One region of the Liquorilactobacillus satsumensis genome, then DNA from elsewhere that is predicted to be linked to it. Evidence: a T-box and tRNA genes for the amino acid it is inferred to sense, from the RefSeq annotation. Region 1 holds a T-box; the other holds one or more tRNA genes.

Region 1 (4,161 bases):
CTGGGACATTGAATGCAATGAAGGTTCCAGAAAAAATTGCTACTTCGGCGGTGCGTGTAAGTCTCGATGAGCATAATACACTGGAAGAAGCACAAGAATTTGTGCGAGTATTTGAGCAGCTGTATCAACGGTTTGCAAAAATTAATTAGTTTTTTATAAAAGAAAGGAAATACCAACGTGCAGTATACAGAAATAATGGTTCGCTATGGCGAGTTATCAACCAAAGGAAAGAATCGGCGTGCGTTCATTGATCGTCTTGGATTCAATGTCCGTGAAACACTGCATGACTTTCCTGATCTGGTGGTGAAGGCCAATCGTGATCGGATGCATATCCAGTTACATGGTGAAGACAGCAGCGCAGTTATGGCAAGATTGCAGCAGGTTTTTGGAATTCAGAATTTTTCACCTTCAATTAAAGTTGAGCGTGACGTTGAGGCGGTTAAGCAAACTGCTGTGGCAATGATCAAAGAGCATTATCAAGCGGGAATGACGTTCAAGATCAACACACGTCGTTCTGATCATGATTTTAAGCTCGACACTAATGAAATGAACGACCTTTTAGGTGGTCACATTTTGCGTACAATCCCGGGCATCAAGGTTAAAATGAAGCAACCTGATCTGATTTTGCGTGTAGAAATTCGGCAAAACGGGATCTTCTTGTCCAGTCAGACCATTGATGGTGCGGGTGGGTTGCCAGTTGGAACAGCTGGAAAAGGGATGTTGATGATTTCGGGAGGAATCGATTCACCCGTTGCGGGCTATTTAGCACTTAAAAGAGGGGTTGAACTAGAAATGGTTCATTTCTTTAGTCCCCCTTATACTAGCGAGCAGGCTTTAAATAAGGCAAAGGAACTCACAGCTAAACTAGCACCCTTTGCTGGAAGAATTAAATTTATTGAGGTTCCATTTACTGAAATTCAAGAAACTGTCAAGCATGATGTTCCGGCAGGTTATTTAATGACGGTTCAGCGCCGCTTTATGTTGCGGATTGCAGCTTTGTTAGCTGACAAGCGGGATGATCTTGCAATCTTTAATGGAGAGTCTTTGGGACAAGTTGCTTCGCAGACATTGGAAAGTATGGTAGCAATTAACGATGTGACAACTCTTCCAGTTTTAAGACCAGTCGTTTCGTTAGATAAGAATGAAATTATCGAGATTGCTCAAAAAATTGGCACTTTTGAATTGTCGGTCATGCCCTTTGAGGACTGCTGTACAATCTTTGCTCCACCGGCTCCCAAAACAAAACCCCGGTTAGAACGTGCTCGTCTTTATGAATCAAGGCTAGCGGTTGACGCTTTGATAAAGCGGGCCTTAGCTGGAGTCAAGGTCACAGAAATTAGAAGTGGCGAGAAGTTTTTAACTGAAAATAGTGATACTTTTGCAGAATTGCTCTAATACTCCTTGACGATGCTTACAATGAAAGTTATGATATCTTCATAAGCTTTGAACAAGAAGATCTTGTACTGAAGTTACCAGAGAAGAGATAATTTTTTTGCTGGGATATCTCATAACTTTTAGCAAGATGAGTAGCTTGTGAGCTGTTGCACTGAAATTAGTAAGTGTGACCGAAACCTGTTCGTTAACGAGGAAAGAGTGGGGTAAAAACCCAACTTAGGTGGTACCACGGCACAGTCGTCCTATTTTTAGGGCGGCTTTTTTGTTTTTAGCAGAGTTGAGAAAGGGTGAAAAAAATGACAAAAGAGATTTCGATGTCAACTAAATATGATCCGCAACAGGTTGAACCGGGACGCTACCAAGAGTGGCTTGATCAAGATGTTTTCAAACCAAGTGCTGATCAGACGGCAAAACCATATTCAATTGTTATTCCACCACCAAATGTAACTGGAAAACTACATTTAGGGCATGCTTGGGATACAACATTACAGGATATGTTGATTCGACAAAAAAGAATGCAGGGTTTTGATACTTTATGGCTGCCAGGAATGGATCATGCTGGAATTGCTACACAGGCGAAGGTTGAAGCCCGCTTAGCAGAAAAAGGGATTACACGTTATGACCTCGGGCGAGAGAAGTTCATTCAAACTGTCTGGGATTGGAAGGGTGAATATGCTGATATTATCCATCAACAGTGGAAGAAACTTGGCTTATCACTTGATTATAGCCGTGAACGTTTCACGCTGGATGAGGGGCTTTCTAAGGCTGTGCGGAAGGTTTTTGTAAATCTTTATCAGAAAGGCTTAATTTATCGGGGAAACTATATTATCAATTGGGACCCGAAAGCGCGGACTGCTTTGTCCGATATTGAAGTTATTCACAAGGATGTTAAAGGTGCTTTTTACCATGTTAAGTATCCCTTTGCGGATGGCACAACTTTTAACGGCAAAAATTACATTGAAATCGCCACTACTCGTCCGGAAACAATGATGGGAGATGTTGCGGTTGCGGTTCACCCGAGTGATAAGCGTTATCAGGAGCTTGTAGGCAAAATGTTGGTCTTGCCTTTGCAAGGACGTCATATTCCAATTATTGCTGATGAATATGTTGATCCTGAATTTGGAACTGGGATGGTTAAAATTACTCCAGCCCACGATCCTAACGATTTTGGAGTCGGAAATCGCCACGACCTTGAGCGTATTAACACCATGAATGAAGACGCAACAATGAATGAAAATGCAGGCAAGTACGAAGGAATGGATCGTTTTGAGGCACGTAAGGCCATTGTCAAGGATCTTGAAGATGGTGATTATATGTTAAAAATTGAACCAATCGTGCATAGTGTTGGGCACTCAGAAAGAACTGGGGTACAGGTTGAAGCACGGCTTTCAACACAGTGGTTTGTGAAAATGAAACCTTTAGCTGAGGCAGCCCTCAAGAATCAAAAGACAGCTGCACGGGTTGATTTTGTGCCTGAGCGGTTTGAACATACTTTTACGCAGTGGATGGATAACATTCATGATTGGGTAATTTCACGTCAGTTGTGGTGGGGGCATCAGATTCCAGCTTGGTATCATAAAAAGACTGGGGAAGTCTATGTTGGTGAAGAAGCTCCTGCAGATCTTGAAAATTGGAAGCAAGATCCAGATGTGTTGGATACCTGGTTTTCAAGTGCGCTCTGGCCATTTTCTACAATGGGGTGGCCTAATGAAGATGCACCTGATTTCAAGCGCTATTTCCCAACTAATACGCTGGTCACAGGGTATGATATTATCTTCTTCTGGGTCTCACGCATGATTTTCCAAAGCCTTGAATTTACGCAAAAACGCCCATTCAAGCATGTTTTAATCCATGGTTTAATTCGTGATGAACAGGGACGTAAAATGAGTAAGTCGCTTGGAAATGGAATTGACCCAATGGATGTCATTGATAAATATGGTGCAGATGCATTGCGCTGGTTCTTATCAAATGGTTCTGCGCCTGGTCAAGATGTTCGCTTTAGTTATACCAAGATGGATGCAGCTTGGAATTTTATCAACAAGATTTGGAATGCAAGTCGCTTTGTGATCATGAATCTCGCAGAAAATACTAAGGCACAGTTGCCCGCAAAAGAACAGTGGCAATTATCGGACAAATGGATTATCAGCAGACTTAATCAAACTGTAGCTGATGTGACACGTTTATTTGAAAGCTTCGAATTTGGAGAAGCAGGGCGGGCCTTGTACAATTTTATCTGGAATGATTTTTGCGATTGGTATATCGAAATGGCAAAAGAAGACCTTAATGGTCAAGATGAGCGCTTAAAGAAGAATACACAAGATATTTTGTGCTATGTATTGGATCAGACCTTACGTTTACTGCATCCAATTATGCCATTTGTAACTGAAAAGATTTGGTTAGAGATGCCACATGAGGGGGCTTCGTTGGTAACGGCAGCTTATCCAATTGTACATCCTGAATATGACAATCCGGTTGCACAGACACAAATGGAGAATTTAATTGAATTGATCAAAGCTGTTCGTAACAGCAGAGCTGAAGCTAATGCACCAATGTCAAGTGCAATTGATATTTTTATTAAAACCAAAAGCGATGAGACCAAGCAGATTTTTGAGACCAATACTGAATATATTGAACGTTTTTGTCATCCAAAGAAGCTTGAAATCGGAGCTCAGTTAGTTGCACCAAAATTAGCAATTACTGCAGTCATTACAGGTGCCGAAGTTTACTTGCCATTGGCTGATCTGGTTAACCTTGATGAAGAGTGTG
Region 2 (4,161 bases), 280 kb from region 1:
ACTGAATTCAGATAAACTCCGAATGCCACTGATCTTTATCCGGGAGTCAGACTGCGAGTGATAAGATCCGTAGTCGAAAGGGAAACAGCCCAGACCACCAATTAAGGTCCCTAAATATATGTTAAGTGGAAAAGGATGTGGAGTTGCACAGACAACTAGGATGTTGGCTCAGAAGCAGCCACCATTTAAAGAGTGCGTAATAGCTCACTAGTCGAGTGACCCTGCGCCGAAAATGTACCGGGGCTAAACATATTACCGAAATTGTGGATGCAACCGTGAGGTTGCGTGGTAGGAGAGCGTTCTAAGGGCGAAGAAGCCAGACCGGAAGGACTGGTGGAGCGCTTAGAAGTGAGAATGCCGGTATGAGTAGCGCAAGACAGGTGAGAATCCTGTCCACCGAATGACTAAGGTTTCCTGGGGAAGGCTCGTCCTCCCAGGGTTAGTCGGGACCTAAGCTGAGGCCGCAAGGCGTAGGCGATGGATAACAGGTTGAGATTCCTGTACTAGTTATATTTGTTTGAACGATGGAGGGACGCAGGAGGCTAGGAATGCACACTGATGGAAATGTGTGCCCAAGCAGCAAGTTTGGTTACGAGTTAAATGCTTGTAACTGAGGACAAGCTGTGACGGGGAGCGAAATTATAGTAGCGAAGATTCTGATGTCACACTGCCGAGAAAAGCTTCTAGTAAGAGTATAACTACCCGTACCGCAAACCGACACAGGTAGTCGAGGAGAGAATCCTCAGGTGAGCGAGAGAACTCTCGTTAAGGAACTCGGCAAAATGACCCCGTAACTTCGGGAGAAGGGGTGCTGAGCGTAAGCTCAGCCGCAGTGAATAGGCCCAGGCGACTGTTTATCAAAAACACAGGTTTCTGCAAAATCGTAAGATGACGTATAGGGGCTGACGCCTGCCCGGTGCTGGAAGGTTAAGAGGATGGGTTAGCTTCGGCGAAGCTCAGAATTGAAGCCCCAGTAAACGGCGGCCGTAACTATAACGGTCCTAAGGTAGCGAAATTCCTTGTCGGGTAAGTTCCGACCCGCACGAAAGGCGTAACGATCTGGGCACTGTCTCAACGAGAGACTCGGTGAAATTATAATACCCGTGAAGATGCGGGTTACCCGCGACAGGACGGAAAGACCCCATGGAGCTTTACTGTAGCTTGATATTGGGTGTTTGTACAACTTGTACAGGATAGGTAGGAGCCATAGAAGTCGGGACGCTAGTTTCGACAGAGGCATTGGTGGGATACTACCCTCGTTGTATGAACACTCTAACCCGCGCCACTAAGCGTGGCGGGAGACAGTGTCAGGTGGGCAGTTTGACTGGGGCGGTCGCCTCCTAAAAGGTAACGGAGGCGCCCAAAGGTTCCCTCAGAATGGTTGGAAATCATTCGCAGAGTGTAAAGGCACAAGGGAGCTTGACTGCGAGACAGACAAGTCGAGCAGGGACGAAAGTCGGGCTTAGTGATCCGGTGGTTCCGCATGGAAGGGCCATCGCTCAACGGATAAAAGCTACCCTGGGGATAACAGGCTTATCTCCCCCAAGAGTCCACATCGACGGGGAGGTTTGGCACCTCGATGTCGGCTCATCGCATCCTGGGGCTGTAGTCGGTCCCAAGGGTTGGGCTGTTCGCCCATTAAAGCGGTACGCGAGCTGGGTTCAGAACGTCGTGAGACAGTTCGGTCCCTATCCGTCGCGGGCGTAGGAAATTTGAGAGGATCTGTCCTTAGTACGAGAGGACCGGGATGGACACACCGCTGGTGTACCAGTTGTTCCGCCAGGAGCATCGCTGGGTAGCTACGTGTGGATGAGATAAACGCTGAAAGCATCTAAGTGCGAAACTCACCTCGAGATAAGATTTCCCATTTCTTCGGAAAGTAAGACCCCTGAGAGAAGATCAGGTAGATAGGTTGGAAGTGGAAGTACAGTGATGTATGGAGCGGACCAAAACTAATCGGTCGAGGACTTAACCAAAAGAAAAAAACGGAGTTTTTGGAAGTTAACGCAAAGCAGAAGAAATATTAGCTAGTTTTGAGGGAACAAGTTTTTCTCAAAAGAGTGCGGTGATGATGGCAGGAAGGATACACCTGTTTCCATTTCGAACACAGAAGTTAAGCTTCTTAGCGCCAAGAGTAGTTGGGGGATCGCCCCCTGCGAGGGTAGGTCGTTGCCGTGCATCTAATTCCGGCATAGCTCAGTTGGTAGAGCACCTGACTGTTAATCAGGTTGTCGACGGTTCGAGCCCGCCTGCCGGAGTTTTGCATCATTGCTGGAGAGTTGTCCGAGTTGGCCGAAGGAGCATGATTGGAAATCATGTAAACGGGTAATGACCTGTTTCAAGGGTTCGAATCCCTTACTCTCCGTAGCAAGATGACCCGTTGGTCAAGTGGTTAAGACACCGCCCTTTCACGGCGGTAACATGGGTTCAAATCCCGTACGGGTCATATATTGGAGGATTAGCTCAGTTGGGAGAGCGTCTGCCTTACAAGCAGAGGGTCACAGGTTCGAGCCCTGTATCCTCCATAGTATCACGGTCCTATGGTGTAGGGGTCTAACACGCCTGCCTGTCACGCAGGAGATCGTCGGTTCAAATCCGTCTAGGACCGTTTTATATTTTAATATTTATGATGGCTCGGTAGCTCAGTCGGTAGAGCAATGGATTGAAGCTCCATGTGTCGGCAGTTCGATTCTGTCCCGCGCCACCATGGAAGGGTAGCGAAGTCTGGCTAAACGCGGCGGACTGTAAATCCGCTCCTTCGGGTTCGGTGGTTCGAATCCACTCCCTTCCATTTTTATTATAGGGGTATAGTTTAACGGTAGAACTACGGTCTCCAAAACCGTCAGTGTGGGTTCAAGTCCTACTACCCCTGCCATTTATGGCGATAGTGGCGAAGTGGTTAACGCACCGGATTGTGGCTCCGGCACGCGTGGGTTCGATTCCCACCTATCGCCTTTGTAATTGGGTTATAGCCAAGCGGTAAGGCAAGGGACTTTGACTCCCTCATGCGCTGGTTCGAATCCAGCTAACCCAGTTAGGGATTTGTTCTTTTAACTGGCGGTATAGCCAAGTGGTAAGGCAGAGGTCTGCAAAACCTTCATCACCGGTTCAAATCCGGTTACCGCCTTTAGTTGCTTTTAGGCGCTAACTGTAGTAAAATTTATTAGTAATGTTTGTTATGCCGGTGTGGCGGAATTGGCAGACGCGCTGGACTCAAAATCCAGTGCCCGTTGAGGGCGTATCGGTTCGACCCCGATCACCGGTATTATAAGTAATAAGGAGAAGGACAGAAGCAATTAGCTTCTGTCCTTTTTTGTTTATATTACGGATAAACGTGTTCCATAAGTCAAAATTCTTCGTCTAACTTTGAATTATGCAGCCAAGTTTTGTAAGGCACTTCACTTATGTCACACTCTCTTTTTTGTTTATATACGCTAGAAAAAGTAACAAATTAAAGTAAATACAAATGTTATGTTAGATATTATTACTTTTAGTCCTATTTTTCCGTTGATAATTAAGATCTTAAATTAAAGTAAAGGAAACTATAGACAAGTATAGAGTTTGAATGTTACAATTTGTGACATTAAATAGGGAGGGATCTTATGAACGCTGCAAATTCAACTTTTTTGATTATTTCAAGCGTTTTAGTTTTCTTTATGACACCTGGGTTGGCTTTTTTCTATGGTGGCTTAGTTTCAAAGAAAAATGTTGTCAATACAATGCTTTCAGTTTTTTTTATTTGTGGAATAGCGGTTGTCTTGTACGCCGCAGTTGGTTATGAGTTGTCTTTTAATGGAGATATCGGCGGAATAATAGGGCAAGTCAAGCATTTCTTTTTGAGCGGTGTTGATTTAGCTGCACTTCAATCTAAGGAACTTGGAATCAATGTAGGAACCTATCTTATTTTTCAAATGATGTTTGCAATTATCACTCCTGCATTATTTGTGGGTGCAATTGTTGGGAGAATGCGCTTTAACTTTTTACTGTTGTTCATCGTTTTTTGGTCAATTCTTGTTTATTACCCAATGGTACATATTGTCTGGAGTGCCAAAGGGATGCTGGCTTCATATGGAGTCTTGGATTTTGCTGGAGGGACAGTTGTTCATATTAATGCAGGAATCACTGCACTTGTACTTTCAGTTTTTCTTGGGAAAAGAATTG

Evidence for each region. The T-box of region 1 lies ahead of AB3Y88_RS11000 (valine--tRNA ligase). A T-box ahead of a tRNA ligase gene usually reads a tRNA of that ligase, here a tRNA-Val.
Region 2: it has a tRNA-Val gene. The T-box ahead of AB3Y88_RS11000 (valine--tRNA ligase) is inferred to sense a tRNA for this amino acid. The anticodon was not compared.

What each region holds. Positions count from the first base shown of each region.
Region 1 is NZ_OZ061606.1:2,347,778-2,351,938, forward strand. Features, by position in the region: gene AB3Y88_RS10990 (cysteine desulfurase family protein) at 1-149, shown strand, start outside; gene thiI (tRNA uracil 4-sulfurtransferase ThiI) at 178-1,395, shown strand; T-box leader at 1,435-1,643, shown strand; gene AB3Y88_RS11000 (valine--tRNA ligase) at 1,692-4,161, shown strand, end outside.
Region 2 is NZ_OZ061606.1:2,070,241-2,074,401, forward strand. Features, by position in the region: rRNA gene AB3Y88_RS09505 (23S ribosomal RNA) at 1-1,976, shown strand, start outside; rRNA gene rrf (5S ribosomal RNA) at 2,062-2,178, shown strand; tRNA gene AB3Y88_RS09515 (tRNA-Asn) at 2,186-2,258, shown strand; tRNA gene AB3Y88_RS09520 (tRNA-Ser) at 2,274-2,365, shown strand; tRNA gene AB3Y88_RS09525 (tRNA-Glu) at 2,375-2,446, shown strand; tRNA gene AB3Y88_RS09530 (tRNA-Val) at 2,453-2,525, shown strand; tRNA gene AB3Y88_RS09535 (tRNA-Asp) at 2,535-2,608, shown strand; tRNA gene AB3Y88_RS09540 (tRNA-Phe) at 2,632-2,707, shown strand; tRNA gene AB3Y88_RS09545 (tRNA-Tyr) at 2,709-2,791, shown strand; tRNA gene AB3Y88_RS09550 (tRNA-Trp) at 2,802-2,875, shown strand; tRNA gene AB3Y88_RS09555 (tRNA-His) at 2,882-2,954, shown strand; tRNA gene AB3Y88_RS09560 (tRNA-Gln) at 2,963-3,034, shown strand; tRNA gene AB3Y88_RS09565 (tRNA-Cys) at 3,057-3,127, shown strand; tRNA gene AB3Y88_RS09570 (tRNA-Leu) at 3,181-3,265, shown strand; gene AB3Y88_RS09575 (ammonium transporter) at 3,603-4,161, shown strand, end outside.